3 regions of the Streptomyces sp. NPDC085460 genome follow, and region 1 is predicted to be linked to each of the others. Evidence: riboswitches for the same ligand, from Rfam matches in the RefSeq annotation. Region 1 holds a riboswitch; each other region holds the start of a gene.
The links. Region 1 has a riboswitch for cyclic di-AMP ahead of ACIGHB_RS27090 (transglycosylase family protein). Riboswitches for the same ligand answer to the same signal wherever they lie in the genome.
Positions count from the first base shown of each region.

Region 2: it holds a riboswitch for cyclic di-AMP, as region 1 does, so the genes downstream of both, ACIGHB_RS01455 (peptidoglycan DD-metalloendopeptidase family protein) here and ACIGHB_RS27090 (transglycosylase family protein) in region 1, are expected to answer to the same signal.
Region 3: it holds a riboswitch for cyclic di-AMP, as region 1 does, so the genes downstream of both, ACIGHB_RS11045 (peptidoglycan DD-metalloendopeptidase family protein) here and ACIGHB_RS27090 (transglycosylase family protein) in region 1, are expected to answer to the same signal.

Region 1 is NZ_JBITTO010000011.1:60,509-66,130, forward strand. Features, by position in the region: gene ACIGHB_RS27070 (exopolyphosphatase) at 77-991, opposite strand; gene ACIGHB_RS27075 (DUF501 domain-containing protein) at 988-1,518, opposite strand; gene ACIGHB_RS27080 (septum formation initiator family protein) at 1,541-2,011, opposite strand; gene eno (phosphopyruvate hydratase) at 2,145-3,431, opposite strand; gene ACIGHB_RS27090 (transglycosylase family protein) at 3,721-4,467, opposite strand; cyclic di-AMP (ydaO/yuaA leader) riboswitch at 4,472-4,648, opposite strand; gene ACIGHB_RS27095 (transglycosylase family protein) at 4,913-5,622, opposite strand, start outside.
Region 2 is NZ_JBITTO010000001.1:315,610-321,231, reverse strand. Features, by position in the region: gene ACIGHB_RS01470 (STM4012 family radical SAM protein) at 1-661, shown strand, start outside; gene ACIGHB_RS01465 (STM4011 family radical SAM protein) at 670-1,533, shown strand; gene ACIGHB_RS01460 (SGNH/GDSL hydrolase family protein) at 1,520-2,323, opposite strand; gene ACIGHB_RS01455 (peptidoglycan DD-metalloendopeptidase family protein) at 2,492-3,460, opposite strand; cyclic di-AMP (ydaO/yuaA leader) riboswitch at 3,465-3,628, opposite strand; gene ACIGHB_RS01450 (tyrosine-protein phosphatase) at 4,017-4,838, shown strand; gene ACIGHB_RS01445 (DUF6126 family protein) at 4,863-5,027, opposite strand; gene ACIGHB_RS01440 (helix-turn-helix domain-containing protein) at 5,057-5,622, opposite strand, start outside.
Region 3 is NZ_JBITTO010000003.1:685,428-691,049, reverse strand. Features, by position in the region: gene ACIGHB_RS11050 (aldo/keto reductase) at 1-202, opposite strand, end outside; gene ACIGHB_RS11045 (peptidoglycan DD-metalloendopeptidase family protein) at 274-1,488, opposite strand; cyclic di-AMP (ydaO/yuaA leader) riboswitch at 1,500-1,651, opposite strand; gene ACIGHB_RS11040 (PP2C family protein-serine/threonine phosphatase) at 1,878-2,981, opposite strand; gene ACIGHB_RS11035 (MerR family transcriptional regulator) at 3,275-4,015, opposite strand; tRNA gene ACIGHB_RS11030 (tRNA-Met) at 4,129-4,202, opposite strand; gene ACIGHB_RS11025 (rhodanese-like domain-containing protein) at 4,268-4,762, opposite strand; gene ACIGHB_RS11020 (sigma-70 family RNA polymerase sigma factor) at 5,033-5,622, shown strand, end outside.

The DNA.
Region 1 (5,622 bases):
CAGGGCCCTTTTCCTTGTGAAGAACTTCACGAAGCTTTTCCGACAGGGTGTCGCGGGACCCCTCGATAGGGGGCCTCTATGCGACGGATAGGGCGATCCCATCGAGGATGTCGTGCTCGCTGACCACGACCTCGGCGGCTCCGACGCGCTCGACGATCTCCTGGAGGACGAGCGCGCCGGCCACGATGACGTCGACCCGGCCGGGGTGGACGACGGGGATCGCGGCCCGCTCGTCGTGGGTGGAGGCGAGCAGCCGCCGGGTGACCGCGGCGACCTGGCCGGCGGAGATCCGGGCGTGGTGGATCTTCGTGGAGTCGTACTCGGGGAGCCCGAGGGCGATGGCGGCGACGGTGGTGACGGAGCCGGCCAGGCCGACGAGGGTCCGGGCGGTGCCGAGCGGGACGGTCTCGGCGGCGAGGTCGAGGGCGGCGCGCACGTCGGCGCGGATGGCCTCGGCCTCCTCGGCGGTCGGCGGGTCGTGGCGGACGTGCCGCTCGGTGAGCCGGACGCAGCCGATGTCGACGGAGCGGGCGGCCTCGACGTGCCGGTTGCCGGTGACGAACTCGGTGGAGCCGCCGCCGATGTCGACGACGAGGTACGACTCCGAGTCCGGCAGCTCGCCGGTGGCGCCGGTGAAGGAGAACTCGGCCTCCTGGTCGCCGGTGATCACCTCGGGTTCGACGCCGAGGATCGCCACGACCCCGTCGACGAACTCCTGCCGGTTCTCGGCGTCGCGGGAGGCGGAGGTGGCGACGAAGCGGATCCGCTCCGCGCCGAGCTCCCTGATGACCTCCGCGTAGGCGCGGCAGGCGGCGAAGGTCCGCTCCAGCGCCTCGGGGGCGAGCCGGCCGGTGCGGTCGACGCCCTGGCCGAGCCGGACGATCGTCATCCGCCGGTCGAGCTCGACGAGCTCCCCGGTCTCCGGGTGGACGTCGGCGACGAGGAGGCGGATGGAGTTGGTACCGCAGTCGATTCCGGCGACCCTGGTCACTTCGCCTCCTCCGCGCACGGGTTGACGCACGGGCCCTTGGCCCACCACTCGGGGAGCATGGCGAGGGCCTCGTCGCCGAACGGGTTGACGCCCGGCCCCGCCACCAGCGAGTGGCCGACGAGGACGTGCAGGCACTTCACGCGGTCGGGCATGCCGCCGGCGCTGGGGAAGCCCTCCAGGACCTCGATGGCGTCGCGGCGGGCGAGGTAGTCCTCGTGCGCGGCGCGGTAGGCGGCGGCGAGCTCGGGATCGGTGGCGAGCCGGGCCTGCATCTCCTTCATGACCCCGTTGGCCTCCAGGGTGCCGATGGCCGAGGCCGCCCGGGGGCAGGTGAGGTAGTACGTGGTCGGGAAGGGGGTGCCGTCGGGCAGCCGGGGCGCGGTCTCGACGACGTCCGGGTTGCCGCAGGGGCAGCGGTGCGCGATGGCGCGCAGGCCGCGCGGCGGCCGGCCGAGCTGGGCCTCGAAGGCGGCGACGTCCGCGTCGGTGGGCTCGGTGCGTTCGGTCTGCGGAGGGGGCGTTTCCATCGTGGATCCTGAGTCGGGTCGGTCAGTGGCGGTCGGCGTTGTCGACGCCGTCCCAGAGGTTGTCGTACCAGGGGCGGTCGGCCGCTTCCTGGTCGGCGCGGGGGCGGTCGGCCGCCCCGGGGTCGTTCACGGTGAAGCCGGTCTCGCCGGGAAGCACGTAGTGGAGGTGTTCGCGGGCGAGGCGGCGGACGTAGGCGGGGTCCTGGAGGCGGGCCTTCTCGTCCCGCAGCTCCTCGACCCGCCGGGCCGCCTCGGCGGCCTTGCGCTCCTGTTCGGCGATCTCGCCCTGCTGGGAGACGTAGCTCCTTATCGGGTAGGCGAGGGCGACGACGAGGGAGCAGACGACGAGGGCCAGGAAGGCGGCGCGGCCGGTGAGCCGGGAGCGCCGGGCCTGGCGGCGGGTCTGGGAGCGGTAGACACGGGCGGCGGTCTGCTCGCCGAGCAGCCTGATCCGGGTCGCGGTGGAGAACCGGTCCCGGTCCTTGACGGCCATGTCGTGTCGCCTCCCCTGTCGTCCGGTGTCCTTCTGTCTCCGGTGTCCCTCAAACGTGCGTCCCCGCACACGGTACGGGACCGGGTGCGGGGACGGACGGAACTGCGGTGCCGGGGCCGGTCGGCCCCCGCGGTCAGCCCTTGAAGCGCGGGAAGGCGCTGCGGCCGGCGTAGACGGCGGCGTCGTCGAGGATCTCCTCGATGCGCAGCAGCTGGTTGTACTTGGCGACGCGCTCGGAGCGGGCCGGGGCGCCGGTCTTGATCTGGCCGCAGTTGGTGGCGACGGCGAGGTCGGCGATGGTGACGTCCTCGGTCTCGCCGGAGCGGTGGGACATCATGCACTTGAAGCCGTTGCGCTGGGCGAGCTCGACGGCGTCGAGGGTCTCGGTCAGCGAGCCGATCTGGTTGACCTTCACCAGGAGGGCGTTGGCGGACTTCTCCTCGATGCCGCGGGCGAGGCGCTCGGGGTTGGTGACGAAGAGGTCGTCGCCGACGAGCTGGACCTTGTCGCCCAGCTTCTCGGTGATGACGTTCCAGCCGGCCCAGTCGTCCTCGAACAGCGGGTCCTCGATGGAGACGAGCGGGTACGCGGAGACGAGCTCCTCGTAGTACTCGGTCATCTCGGCGGCCGAGCGGGACTTGCCCTCGAACTCGTAGGAGCCGTCCTTGTAGAACTCGGAGGCGGCGCAGTCGAGCGCGAGCGCGATGTCCTTGCCGGGGACGTAGCCGGCCTGCTTGATGGCCTCGATGATGAGGTCGAGCGCGGCGCGGTTGGAGTCCAGGTTCGGGGCGAAGCCGCCCTCGTCGCCGAGGCCGGTGGAGAGGCCCTTGGTCTTCAGGACGGACTTGAGGGTGTGGTAGACCTCGGTGCCCCAGCGCAGCGCCTCGGAGAAGGACTCCGCGCCGATCGGGGCGATCATGAACTCCTGGATGTCGACGTTGGAGTCGGCGTGCGACCCACCGTTGAGGATGTTCATCATCGGAACGGGCAGCAGGTGCGCGTTCGGGCCGCCGAGGTAGCGGAAGAGGGGGAGGTCGCTGGCCTCGGAGGCGGCGTGCGCGACGGCGAGGGAGACGCCGAGGATGGCGTTGGCGCCGAGCGAGGACTTGTCCGGGGTGGCGTCCAGGTCGAACATGGCCTGGTCGATCAGGCGCTGCTCGGTGGCGTCGTAGCCGACGAGCTCCGGGCCGATCTGCTCGATGACGGCGAGGACCGCCTTCTCGACACCCTTGCCGAGGTAGCGGTTCTGGTCGCCGTCGCGGAGCTCCAGGGCCTCGAAGGCTCCGGTGGAGGCGCCGGACGGCACGGCAGCACGACCGGTGCTGCCGTCGTCGAGGCCGACCTCGACCTCGACCGTGGGGTTGCCTCGGGAGTCCAGGATTTCCCGGGCTACGACGACGTCGATGGACGGCACGAGCATCTCCTTCTGGGATGTGACGCTAGGTGTGACGCAGGGGTCGCAAGGTCTCGTTCGCCTTGCGACAAGAGCCTAACCGGCTCCGGCGGTCCGGCCAGCCGACCGCCCGTCCCCTGGGACGAAAAAGGGCCCAAGAGCACGCATCGAAGGACGAAAGACCCGGGATCTACTGGACAGTAACGGCAGAACCCCGGTCCGGAGCCCACGGGGGAAGGGGCTCGGGACCGGGGTGGTCACCGCGGGAGGGTCGTCGGGCACCGGGAAGCCGCCGGACTCACCGGTGCCGAGGGCCTTACTTCAGGTGGAGCTGCTGGCCCGGGTAGATCAGGTCGGCGTTCTCGACGACGTCCTCGTTGAGCTCGAAGAGCTCGGCCCAGCCGCCGTCGACGCCCTGCGCCGCGGCGATCTTGCTGAGGGTGTCGCCGGCCACGACCTTGTACTCGCCGTCGCCCTTCTTGACCTTCTTGCCGGTCGGGGTGGTGACGGTCTTCTTGGCGGCGGCCTGCGGCGCGGCCTGGGCCTTGGGGGCCTGGCGCTGCTCGCTGCGGTTGGCCGGCTGCTCGGCGGAGCGCTTCGGGGCGCTCTGCTGGGTGCTCTGCTTCGGGGCGCTCTGCTGCTGGGTGCTCTGCTGCTGCGGAGCCGCCTCGGCGGAGCCGCCGTCGTAGGAGGCGGAGGAGAGGCCGACGCCGCAGCTCGGCCAGGCGCCCTTGCCCTGGCCCGCGAGGACCTTCTCGGCGATGGCGATCTGCTGCGACTTGCTGGCCTGGTCGGCGGTGGGGGCGTAGGCGGTGCCGCCGAACGCGGCCCAGGTGGAGGCCGAGAACTGGAGGCCGCCGTAGTAGCCGTTGCCGGTGTTGATCGACCAGTTGCCGCCGGACTCGCACTGGGCGACGCGGTCCCACTCGGAGGCGGTGGCGGCCGAGGCGGTGCCGGCGGCCATCAGCGGGGCGGCGACGGCCGCACCGGTGACGCCGACGAGGGCGACGACGCGAGTGGCCTTGGAGGGACGACGGCGCTTGCCCGTGCCGGAGAACAGCATGGAGTTTCCTCTTCACCGACGCCTGTGAGGTGAGCTGTCGGGTTCGGGCTTGAAGAGTTCGCCCGGCCACGCGTCCTTGCGCGCGGCTTCACCCCTAGCCGGTCGGCCGTCCGTCGTTCCCGACGGCCGGGACCGGCACGAACCTTGGGTCCCCCACTCCTGCCTGCGGCGCTTTCGCGACGACAGTTCCCGGCGGCCGACGGCAGGACTCGGCGTTTCGGTCGACGGGGCCCGCGGTGGCGAGCGGTGATGACCGTAGACACACACCTGCTCGAAGTTCAAAGGGCCTTACGACGGACAAATCGCCCTTACTTGCACTCCGTCAGACCTCGTTTGCGCAGGTGAGAGCTGACGGAAGCAAAGTTTGCGGACGTGACACGCCAGTTGGGGCGAAGAGACCCATGTCTCACTTTCCCAAAATCGGACATAAGGCCCTGAAACGGCCTCACTTCTCCGACGGAGGGTTCGTCAGCTCAAGGCTCTGACCAGGGAGGATGAGATCCGGATCGGTGCCGACCGTATGGCGGTTGGCGTCATACAGGGCGTCCCAGCCGCCGGGGAGATCGTTCTCCCGCGCAATCTCCGACAGGCTGTCACCCGGCCGCACGGTGTAGGCGTCACTTGCGTCCGAGTTGACGGGGATTGAGGTGACCTTGTCCGCAGCTGCGGCATGTCGACCGGATTCCTGCTCGGTGTCCGTCTTGTCGGTTTCCTCCGGGGCGGCCTCGCCCCGGTGCTTGCCCGTCCCGGGTGTGGCCGACGACACGTCAGCCCCGTCCGTACCGGGGGTCACCGGGGTGGCGGGCGCCTCGGGGTCCGCCGGGGTCTTCGAGGCGTCCGGCGACGTGACCGGGGCGTCGGGCGCGGTCGTGCCGGGGGCGATGGTGCCGGGGGTGCCCGTGGAGGCGTCCGGGGCGGGCGTGGAGGCGTCGGGGGCGGGCGTCGCCGGAGGCGTGGCGGTGCCCTCGGGGGCCTGCGTGGCGGGCGCGGTGGGCTCGGCGGGCGTGGTGGGCTTCGCCGGCGCGGCCGGAGCGGTGGCGGTGCCGGCCGCCGTCTCGGCGGCCTTCTCGGCCTTCTCGGCCCGCTCGGTGGCCGTCGTGGCCTTCTCGGCGGGCGCGGCGGGCTTCGGCGCCGTCTTCTCCGCGCCGGAGCTCG
Region 2 (5,622 bases), on a different contig from region 1:
CTGGCGTCCCGAGGAGCTGTACCTGTACCCGCTGTACGTGCGGCCGCTCACCGGGCTCGGCCGCTCGGCCCCGGCGGAGTCGGACGGGGAGTGGGACGCGCGGCGGCTGCGGCTCTACCGGCAGGGGCGCGACCACCTCCTCGGGCACGGCTACGAGCAGGTGTCGATGCGCATGTTCCGGCGGGCGGACGCGGGCCCGTCGGGCCCCGAGGACCACGCCTGCCAGACGGACGGCATGATCGGTCTCGGCTGCGGAGCCCGCTCGTACACCTCGGCGCTGCACTACTCCTTCGACTACGCGGTGGACATGCGGGAGATCCGCTCGATCATCGACGCCTACACGGAGACGGGGGACTTCTCCCGGGCGCAGGTGGGCCGGTGGGTGGACGGGGCGGAGGCGCGCCGCCGCCACCTCCTCCAGTCGCTGCTCCAGGCGCAGGGCATGGAGCTCGCCGGGTACGAGGAGCGGTTCGGGTCGGGGGCGTTCGACGACTTCGGGCCGGAGCTGGAACGGTTCGCCGGGTACGGCTGGCTGGACGGGTCGGCGCCGGACGGGCTGCTGCGGCTGTCGCCGGAGGGGCTCGCGCACTCGGACGGGCTCGGCCCCGAGCTGTTCTCCCCCGCCGTACGGGCCGCGATGGCCGCGTACGAGCCGAAGTAGGGGCGGGCGTGGACCTGACGCTGCTGTACCGGGGGCCGCTCGCCTCCTGCGACTACGACTGCCCGTACTGCCCGTTCGCCAAGCGGCGGGACAGCCCGGAGACGCTCCGCGCGGACCGGGCGGCGCTGGAACGGTTCACCGGCTGGGCGGCCGGGCAGACCGGGGACCGGCTGCGGATCCTCTTCACGCCGTGGGGCGAGGGCCTGGTCCGCTCCTGGTACCGGCGGGCGCTGGTGGAGCTGTCGCGGCTGCCGCACGTGGAGCGGGTGGCGATCCAGACCAATCTGAGCTGCCGCACCTCGTGGCTCGACGGGGCGGACCTCGGGTCGCTGGCCCTGTGGTGCACGTACCACCCGGGGCAGACCCCGTACGAGCGCTTCCTCGGCAAGGCGCTCGACCTGGCGGCCCGGGGCGTCCGGTTCAGCGTGGGCGTCGTGGGCCTGCCCGAGCACCACGCGGAGGCGGTGCGGCTGCGGTCGGCGCTGCCGGACCACGTCTACCTGTGGGTGAACGCGGCGGAGGGGCACGCGTACACGGACGCGGAGGCGGCGGTGTGGACGGAGATCGATCCGCTCTTCGGCTACAGCCGGCGTCCGCACCGCTCGGCGGGGCTGCCCTGCCGGACCGGCGAGTCGGTGGTGTCGGTGGACGGCGAGGGGACGGTGCGGCGCTGCCACTTCGTCAGGGCCGAACTGGGCAACCTGTACGACGGCTCCTACCGTGCCGCGCTGCGGCCCCGGGCCTGTCCCCTCGCCGCCTGCGACTGCCACATCGGCTACGTCCACCTGGAGACGCTGCCGCTGTACGACGTGTTCGCCGGCGGGGTCCTGGAGCGGATCCCCGCCGGCCGTCCGGGAGCTACAGGGGCATGAGGTCGGGGCGCTTGGCCTCGACGTGGTCGCCGGAGCTCTCGCCGCGCAGCCGCCGCCCGATCCACGGCACCAGGTACTCGCGCGCCCAGTGGATGTCGTCCCTGCGGACCTCCAGCGGGCCCCGGGCGGGCAGCGGCGGCCACGCCTGGTCGGGGTCGGCCGGGACCGGCAGGCCAAGGACCTGGGCGGCGCGGAGCGCGACCCGGGTGTGCCCCTCGGGCGACAGGTGCAGCCGGTCGTCGTCCCAGGCGCGCCGGTCCTGGACGGAGCGGAGCGACCACAGGTCGAGGACCGGGCAGTCGTAGCGGTCGGCGATGGCGCGGACGTGGGCCGTGTACGTGGCGATCTTGCCGCGCAGGTGCTTGAGCACGGGCACGTCGCGGGTGTCGAAGCCGGTGGTGACCATGACGGTGCCGACGGCGGAGGTGAGGTCTTGGACGGCCCGCTCGAAGCGCTCGGCGACGTCGTCGGGGTCGGTGCCGGGGCGGATGATGTCGTTGCCGCCGGCGCAGAAGGTCACCAGGTCGGGGGCGAGCTCCTTCGCCCGGGGGACCTGCTCGGCCACGATCTGGTCGAGGAGGCGTCCGCGGACGGCCAGGTTGGCGTAGCGGAAGGACTCGTGGTCCGGCAGCTGGTCGGCGAGGAGCACCGCGAAGCGGTCGGCCCAGCCGACGTAGGTGCCGTCGGGTCCGGGGTCTCCGACGCCCTCGGTGAAGCTGTCACCGATCGCCGCGTACGACCCGAATGACCCGAACGCGTTCTTGTCTGTTTCTCTCGAATCGTCTGCCACGTCAGCACATCCTTCCGTTTCGGATGTGACCTACGCGACCGTAAGGAGGGGTTGACGGCGGGTGATATATGCCACCGATAAAGAATTTGCCAAGCCGGAATAGCCGGAGCGGGGCGAAGGCCCCGCACCGGGGGTGCGGGGCCTTCGGACGGCCGTGGGCCGGACGGGTCAGATCGACACGCCGTGCTGGCGCAGGTAGGCCAGCGGGTCGATGTCCGCGCCGTAGCTCGGCGAGGTGCGGATCTCGAAGTGCAGGTGCGGGCCGGTGGAGTTGCCGGTGGAGCCGGAGAGGCCGATCTGCTGGCCGCCGCTGACCGACTGGCCGGCGGAGACGGCGAGGGAGGAGAGGTGGGCGTACTGCGAGTAGTTGCCGTCGGCGTGCTGGATGACGACCTCGTTGCCGTACGCGCCGCTGTACCCGGCGGAGACGACCGTGCCGGCGCCGACGGCGCGGACGGTGGTGCCCGAGGAGGCGATGAAGTCGGCACCGGTGTGGTAGCCGGAGGACCACATGGAGCCGGAGGCGCGGTACGGGGTGGAGACGCCGCCGGAGACCGGGGCGACCCAGCCGGTGGAGGCGGTCTGCGCGGCCGGCTCGGCGGCGGCCGGGGCGGCGGCGCGGTCGGCGGAGCGCGAGGCGCGGGTCTGCTCGCCGGACGACTGGGCCTTCGGGGCGGCCTTGCGCTCCGCCTTCGGGGCGGCCTTGGCGGCGGCCTTCGGCGCGGCGGCGGGCTTCGGGGCGGCGGCCTTGGCGGTGTTCTTGGCGCCGAGGGTGAGCTTCATGCCCGGGAGGATGAGCGAGGGGTTCTCGCCGACGACCTGGCGGTTGTCGGAGTAGAGCTTCTGCCAGCCGCCGGCGACGTTCTGCTCGGCGGCGATCTTGGACAGGTAGTCGCCGGCGACGACGGAGTACGTCTTCGGGGCGGCGGCCTTGGCGGCCGGGGCGGCGGCCGGGGCCTGCGCGGCGGCGCTCACGACGCCGGCGGAGACGGCGGCCGGGGCGGCCTGCTCGGCGGCGTGCGCTCCGGTGGCGCCGATCAGCGGCAGGGCGACGACGGCGCCGCCGGTGCCGGCGGCGACCAGGCCGCGGGTGATGAGGGTGGACTTCTGGCGGCGGTGCTTACCGTTCGCGGGCATGGCGAATTCCTCTCCGGCGCCTGCGAGGTGAGCTGTCGGGTTCGGACTGGAGATGCCCGGCCGCGTTTCTCACGCGGCTTCACCCCGAGCCGTCCTGCGTCGCGGGACCGGCGTACTTCCTTGGGTCCCCCGCTCCTGCCATGCGATGGGATGGGGTCGAATTCCGGACGGTGGCAGGATTCGGCGGTCCGACCGGATTGACGGCGACGCTAGACGAGCGGGGTCGACGCGAACAAGCCGCCGTATTCCGCGGGCATTCCGGGGCGATCTTCGGGCCCGGAATTCCGGTCACCCTCCGTGGATGACGGTCCCTCGATTCCCTTTTCAGGGAGGGTGATTGAACCGGGCGGTCGGCCACGATCCGTCACTTCTATGACGCTGCTCACGCGCGGAATTCCATCTCCCCCTCAACCAGGGCGCGTTACCGCAAGACCTTCCAATACGGACAGATCGCCCATTACCGACCAGGGGGGTGCGCCGCGCCCCTCGCCCCGGGATGATTGCGGGGGGAACCGATCTCGTCCGGTCCCGTGAACGCCTACCCCCAGGAGCATCCGTGACGCAGCAGTTGCCGCAGGTCCAGCCCCTCGAACCCGGCGAGCCCGAGCTCGCGGAGGTCCGCAACTTCCGGGACGTGGGCGGCCTGCCGACGACGGACGGGCGCGCCGTCCGCCCCGGCGCCCTGTTCCGCAGCGGCCACCTCGCCGACGCCACCGAGTCCGACGCCGCCTTCCTGGACGGCCTCGGCCTGCACACGATCTTCGACTTCCGCAACGCCGCCGACGCCAAGGTGGAGGGGCCGGACGTCGAGCTCCCGGGCGTACGGAACGTGAACATACCCCTGAGCGACCCGGCCGACGGCAAGGAGTTCTGGCGGATGGTCCGCGAGGGCGACCTCGACACGCTGCGGGACCTGCTGGGCGACGGCAAGGCCGCGGAGCGGATGACGGTCTCGTACCGCCGGATGATCGTGGAGCGGACCCACGAGCACAGCCGGGTCCTGCACGCCCTCGCCGAGGACTCCGTCCCGGCCCTGATGCACTGCGCGGCCGGCAAGGACCGCGCCGGGCTCTCGATCGCCATCACCCTGCTCGCGCTGGGCGTGGAGCGCGAGGCGATCGAGGCCGACTACGTGAAGTCCGACGCCCCCCACCGCCGCTACAAGGTGCGCCGCAGCTCCACCGCCCGGGACGCGATGGCGCCCGAGGTGATGGAGCTGCTGAGCCCGCTCTTCGACGCGCGGGTCGAGTACCTCCGGGCCGCCTTCGAGACGATCGACGCGACCTGGGGCTCCGTGGACACCTACCTCGCGGAGGGCCTCAAGCTGGCGCCCGAGACCCGCGAGCGGCTGCGGGAACGGTTCCTCACGGAGGCGTGAGCCCCGCGCCGCCGCGGGGTCCGGCTACTGGTTCTGCCCGCCGAGCATGAAGAGCAGGTAGAGGAAGCCGGCGAAGAGGTGACCGGCGATCAGGTACGCGAAGAGGCGGAGCACCAGCCCCTTGGGGAACTTGCCCTCACCGCGCTCCTCGCCGGTGACCGGGGCGGAATTCACTGACTTGTCGGGCATGTCGGTCATGTCGGTCGACCTCTCGGGGCTCAGCGGGAGTGCGGGGCGCCGCCGCCCAGGCACAGTTCGGCGGCGGGGCTCTGCAGGAGCGTGTGGACGAACAGCACCTCGGCACCGGCGCGGCCGGCCGCGCCGATCCGGTGCGGGGTGAGCGAGTCGAAGTGCGCGCTGTCCCCGGGATCGAGCAGGTGCACGGTCTCGCCGAGCGCGAGCCGGACCTGCCCTTCGAGGACGTGCAGCCACTCCTCACCGGGGTGGACGCGCACGATGTCGGCCCGGGTGGCGTACGGCACGTGGACGCGCAGGCACTGCATGGCCCGGCCGGCGCCGCCGGCCTGCCGGTAGATCCAGCCGTCGGCCTCGACCGGCTCGGAGCGGCCGGCCCGGATCACCGGGTCGCGCTCGGCCGGGGTCTCCCCGAGCAGCTCGGCGACCGTCGTACCGTAGATACGGGCGAGGGCCAGCAGCATCGGCAGCGAGGGCTGCCGGTTCCCGGTCTCCAGCCGCGAGAGGTGGGCCGGGGAGAGTCCGGCCCGCTGGGCGGCCGCCTCCAGGGTGAGCCCCCGGCGCCGGCGCAGGGCCCGCAGCTGCGGGG
Region 3 (5,622 bases), on a different contig from region 1:
CGGACTCGCCGCCCTCGTTGCCCTCGACCCACTCCGAATAGACATCGGCGGTATCCACGAAGTTGCCGCCGGCCGCCGCGTAGGCGTCGAGGACGCCGAACGACCGCTCCTCGTCGGCGCTCCAGCCGAAGACGTTGCCCCCGAGGGCGAGCGGGAAGACATGCAGGTCGGAGGTGCCCAGCGGGCGCAGAGGTGACGTCATACGGACATCAACTCCGTGCACCGCCGGGCGTATTCCGATAGGGGAGCCTGAACCCCGACCGGAAGGCGGGCTCAGACCGTCAGGCCCTTGGACCGCAGCCACTCGGCCGGGTCGATGCCCGAGCCGTCCGGGGTGTGGACCTCCATGTGGAGGTGGGGCCCGGTGACGTTGCCGGTGGCGCCGACGCGGCCGATGGTCTCGCCGGTGGTGACGGTCTGGCCGGCGGCGACGGTCATGGAGGAGAGGTGGCAGTACCAGACCTCGGTGCCGTCCTCCAGCTGGAGGACGATCCGGTAGCCGTACGAGCCGGACCAGCCGGCCGAGGTGATGGTGCCGCCGTGCACCGCCTTGAGCGGGGTGCCGGTGGGGGCGGCGAAGTCGAGGCCCGTGTGGTAGCCGGAGGACCACATCGAACCGGACTGCATGTAGGTGGAGGTCAGGGTGTACGAGGAGAGCGGCATGGAGTAGCTGGCGGCCAGCTTGGCGAGCCGCTCGGCCTCGGCCTTCTCGGCGGCGATCCGCTCGGCCTCGGCCTTCTCCTTCGCGATCCGCTCCGCCTCCGCCTTGGCCTCCGCCCGGGCCTTCGCCTCGGCCTCGGCCTTCTCGGCGGCTTCCGCCTTGGCCTTGGCGTCCGCGGCGGCCTTCTCGGCGGCGGCCTTCTCGGCGGCCAGCTTCTCGGCGTCGACGGCGGCCTGCTGCTGCTGTTCGGCCTGCTGGAGGATGCGGGCGCGCAGGGCCTCGCCCGCGTCGGAGGCGGAGGCGGTGCGCTCCCCGGCCTCGGTGCCGGCGGCGGTGTCGGCCGGGGCGTTGTACGTGATCGAGGTGAGCGGCTTCGTGGCCGTGCCGCCCGCGGCGGCCACCAGGGTGTCCTCGACCGGGGCGGGGGCCGGCTCCTCGTCGCCGCCGGGCAGCAGGGCGCCGACGCCGGGCAGGTCGTGGGCGTCCGGCAGGCCGAGGTCGGGGAGGTCCGGGAGGGAGATCGCGACCGGGGGCTTCTCCTGCGCGGTGGCGAGGCCGCCCGCGCCGACGGCGGCGATGACGCCGACGCCGAGGACGGTGGAGGAGCGGGCGAAGTTGGAGCGCTGCTTCACGACCCGGTGCCGGCCGCCCGCGCGGCTCTCGGCGCGCAGGGAGCCCTCGGTCGGGTTCCACTCCCCGGGCGCGGGGGTGAAGGAGGGGGGGTCGTACGCGCCCGGCACTGTGCCGGCCGGGTCGTCCGCTCCGACGGCACCCGGGCCGCCGAAGGGCTCGAAGGGGGCACCGGGTACGGGGGTGTTGGACGCCACGGAGGCGCGCTCCTTTCCTTCCTTCTCGCCTACCGGGTTAGCTGACGGGTTCGGAGCAGGAAGGTCTCCTACGGGCGTTTTCGCACGGGGGGTGTGCGAGGGGCCCGATTCACCCCAAGGGATGGTTCCCCGGTTCCCTTTCGGGATTCGGCGTGTGCGCACGGAGCCGTCTCTTGCGACGGCTGGGACGACCGCGCTGCGTTATCGAACGTTAATAGACACGGCGGCCCTATTCCAAGCCGTTCCTCTTGATCATTCATTGAATTGGCAGGGATTCGCCCGAGTTGACCCCCGTTCAGCGAGGCCCGGCCAAACCCTCGGAATCTGACGTTGTGTCAATTGTTATCGCTGTGACACCTCGCGAGCACGCACGGTGACAGCGGCTCCGCTCAGCGCGCGGGCTCGGGCGGCACCACCGGCATCGTCCGCCTCCGCTCGGGCGCCCCCGCCGCCGGACGGCTCACCGCGAGCAGCGCCATGTCGTCCGTCGAACCGCCTCCGGTGTGCCGCCGCACGTCGTCCACGAGCGCGTCGAGCAGCTCCTCGGGCCCCGGGAAGACCGCCCCCGCGAGCCGGGCCGCCGGATCGTAGAAGACGCCGTACGCGTCCCGCGCCTCCGACAGCCCGTCCGTGTAGAAGAGCAGCGTCGCGCCCGGCGGGTACGGCCGCTCGTCGGCCCGGTCCGGCCAGACCGCCAACTCCCCCATCCCCAGGGGCAGCGCCGCCTCGGCCGGCTCGACCGTCTCCAGACGCCCGTCCCCGTACAGCAGCAGCGGAGGCGGATGCCCCCGGTTCACCACACGGACTCCGCCCCCCTCGTGCCGGACCTCCGCGAGCACAGCCGTCGTGAACCCCTCGAAGGCGTCGAGCCCTTCGCGCCGGGTCCCCTCCCGCGTGAGCGCCCGTTCGAGCCGCTGCGCCACCCCCTCCAGCGCCGCCTCCTGCTCGGCCGCCTCCCGGAAGGCGCCGATGACGACGGCCACCGCCTCCACCGCGTCCATCCCCTTGCCCCGCACGTCCCCGACCACGAGCCGCACCCCGTGCGGGGTGTCCTGCACCGCGAACAGATCGCCGCCGATGAACGCGTCCGCCTGCGCCGCCTCGTACCGGGCCGCGCACTGGAGCCCCGCGATCCGTTCCGCCGGCATGGGCAGCACCGCCCGCTGCGCCGCCTCCGCGATCACCCGCGCCGACGCCAGCCGCTCCCCGCTGCGCCGCACCACCAGGTTGATCAGCATCGCGAGCGCCGAGACGGTCACCACGGTCAGGGTCTCGGTGAGCGAGGGCACGTCGGACAGCGTGTCGTTGTACGCGTGCAGCCCGATCGAGGCCAGGATCGCCGCGATCCCGGTCAGCAGGGTCGTGAGCCGGGAGAAGAACGGCGCGGCGACCAGCGGGGCGGCGGAGAAGAGCGGCGCCGCCGTGTACGCCGCCGGGGTCGCCAGGTCGAAGAACACCCCGCCGACGATGATCAGCGGCGGCAGCGCCCGCAGGAACCTCCGGGCGGCCCCGTAGGGAGCGGACTGCGCCGGCGGCCCGCCGCCGTACGGCGTCCGGGGAGCGCCGGACCGGACCGCACGGCGGGGCTTCCCGCCCCGCCGCCGACCGCCCGCCGCTCCCCGAGGGTGTGTCACCGCGTACTCCTGCCCGGTCGCCGGCCCGCCGCCGGGCCCGGCGCCGCGCACCCTCCCAGGGTCCCCGCGACCGGCCCCGACGGCGACCGGCGGAGGGCCGACCGGGCGTACGACGCCGACCCCAGCGGAGCCGTGCCGTCAGCCCGTGGCGGTCAGAGGTTCCGCTCGGCCCAGATCGTCAGGGCGTCACGGACCAGGACCGCGGTGCCCTCGCCGTGCTGGTCGTAGTTCTTGGTGAACCTGGGGTCGTCCACGTACATCTGGCCGAGCCCGATCAGGTACTCCTTCGTCGGCCGCGTGGTGACGGAGAGCCAGTCGTACTGCCTCCGGGCCAGCGCCTGCACCTCGTCGCTGCCGGGCGCGAGCCCGGCGGCGGCCGCCGCACCGAAGTCGCGGGCGATGGCCGCCTGCGTCTCCATGAACTCCTTCTTCTCGGCCTCGCCGAGCGACCGCCACCAGCGGTCCCCCTGCTCGTACGCGTCGCGGCCCCACCGTTCGGTGACCTCCGCCTCGTACTGCGTGTGATCGAAGCCGTCGAATACTTCCTCGGCCATGAGCTGTTCTCCTTTCTCGGTCTTGTGGAGAGTGGTCCGCACGGCCTCGATCTGCCGCCCGATGCGCTCGCGCTCCTGCTGGAGGAGGGCCAGATGCGTGCGCAGGGCGGCCGAGGTGTCCCGCTGGCCTTCGAGGACCTCGGCGATCGCGGGCAGGGAGAGCCCGAGCTCGCGCAGCAGCAGGATCCGCTGCAAGCGCACGAGCGCCGTCTGGTCGTAGTACCGGTAACCGTTCGCGCCGATCCGGCTCGGCTCCAGCAGCCCCAGCTCGCCGTAGTGGCGGAGCGTGCGGCTGGTGGTGCCGGCCTTCCTGGCGATCTCTTGGATCGACCACTCCATGTCCGGAACGGTAGAACTTGACGTTGCGTAAAGGTCAAGCCGCCACGGGACGGACCCCGGGAACGCCGAAGGCCCGGACCGTCTGAGACGATCCGGGCCTTCGGGCTACTGAGTAGCGGGGACAGGATTTGAACCTGCGACCTCTGGGTTATGAGCCCAGCGAGCTACCGAGCTGCTCCACCCCGCGTCGGTGAATATGACCTTACGGCATGGGTCGCGGGATCCAAAATCCGATATCCCGGCGGCCGGGGCTCAGCAGCCGCAGTCCTCGGAATCGACCGGCGCCGTCAGCGGGTCGGCGGTCCGCTCCGCGGGGCCCTCCCACGTCTCGTACGGGAAGCCCTCGCGCGCCCAGTACTCGAAGCCGCCGAGCATCTCCTTCACCTGGAAGCCCAGCTCGGCGAGGGCGAGCGCCGCGCGGGTGGCGCCGTTGCAGCCGGGGCCCCAGCAGTAGGTGACGACCGGGACGGCCCGGTCGAGGAGCTGCTCCGCCTGCTCGGGGATGAGCGCGGTCGGGAGGTGGACGGCGCCGGGGATGTGACCCTGGTCCCAGGAGGCCGTCGAGCGGGAGTCGATCACCACGAAGCCGGGGTCGGTGCCCTCGGCGCGGGCGGTGGCCAGGGCGGCGGCCACGTCGGAGACGTCCGCGTGGAAGGCGAGGCTGGCGGAGAAGTAGGCGGCCGCGGCGGCGGGCGAGGCCGGCGGGGTGCGCAGTACGGGGTTGACCGGGGCGTCTGTCGTCGTCATGGTGATCAATCTACGGACGAAGATCATCGCACTGAAGTGGGGTTCCACGGCGGACGGCCGCCGCGGCCGGGGAAACCCGGGCGATCGCCGTCGGTCGGCGTGGATCTCACGGTGCGAGACCGGAACGAGACCGGAACGAGCGGGATCCGGCGCCGCGCGGCCCTGCCATGGGCGCGGGCACGCGCGCGTACGGCCGCCGCTCCGCTGTCACATCCATGGGGTTCGATCCGTCATGGAGACATGACGGGACGCGAAGGGGGAGATCGACGGATGGACGAGACCACGGTGGAGACGAACGGCGACGGGCCGGCGGGGGCGGGTTCGGGCGCGGGCTCGGGCTCGGGCGCGGCCTCGGACGCTGGCTCGGGCTCGGGCGCGGCCTCGGACGCTGGCTCGGGCTCGGGCGCGGGCGCGGACGCGGACGTGTTGGCGCGTCGCTTCGACGCCGACCGTGGGCATCTGAAGGCCGTCGCCTACCGCATGCTCGGCTCGCTCAGCGAGGCCGAGGACGCGGTCCAGGAGACCTGGTTCAAGCTCAGCCGCACCGACGTGAGCGGGGTCGCCAACCTCACCGGCTGGCTGACCACGGTCATCGGCCGGGTCTGCCTGGACATGCTGCGCTCGCGCGGCTCCCGCCGCGAGGACCCGCTCGACCACTTCGTGCCCGACCCGATCGTGCGCGTCCCCTCCGCCGGCGACCCGGAGCACTCCGCCGAGCTCTCGGAGTCGGTCGGCCTCGCGCTCCTCATCGTCCTGGAGACCCTGGCACCGGCCGAGCGGCTCGCCTTCGTGCTGCACGACATGTTCGCCGTCTCCTTCGACGAGATCGCGCGGATCGTGGACCGCACGCCCGCCGCGAC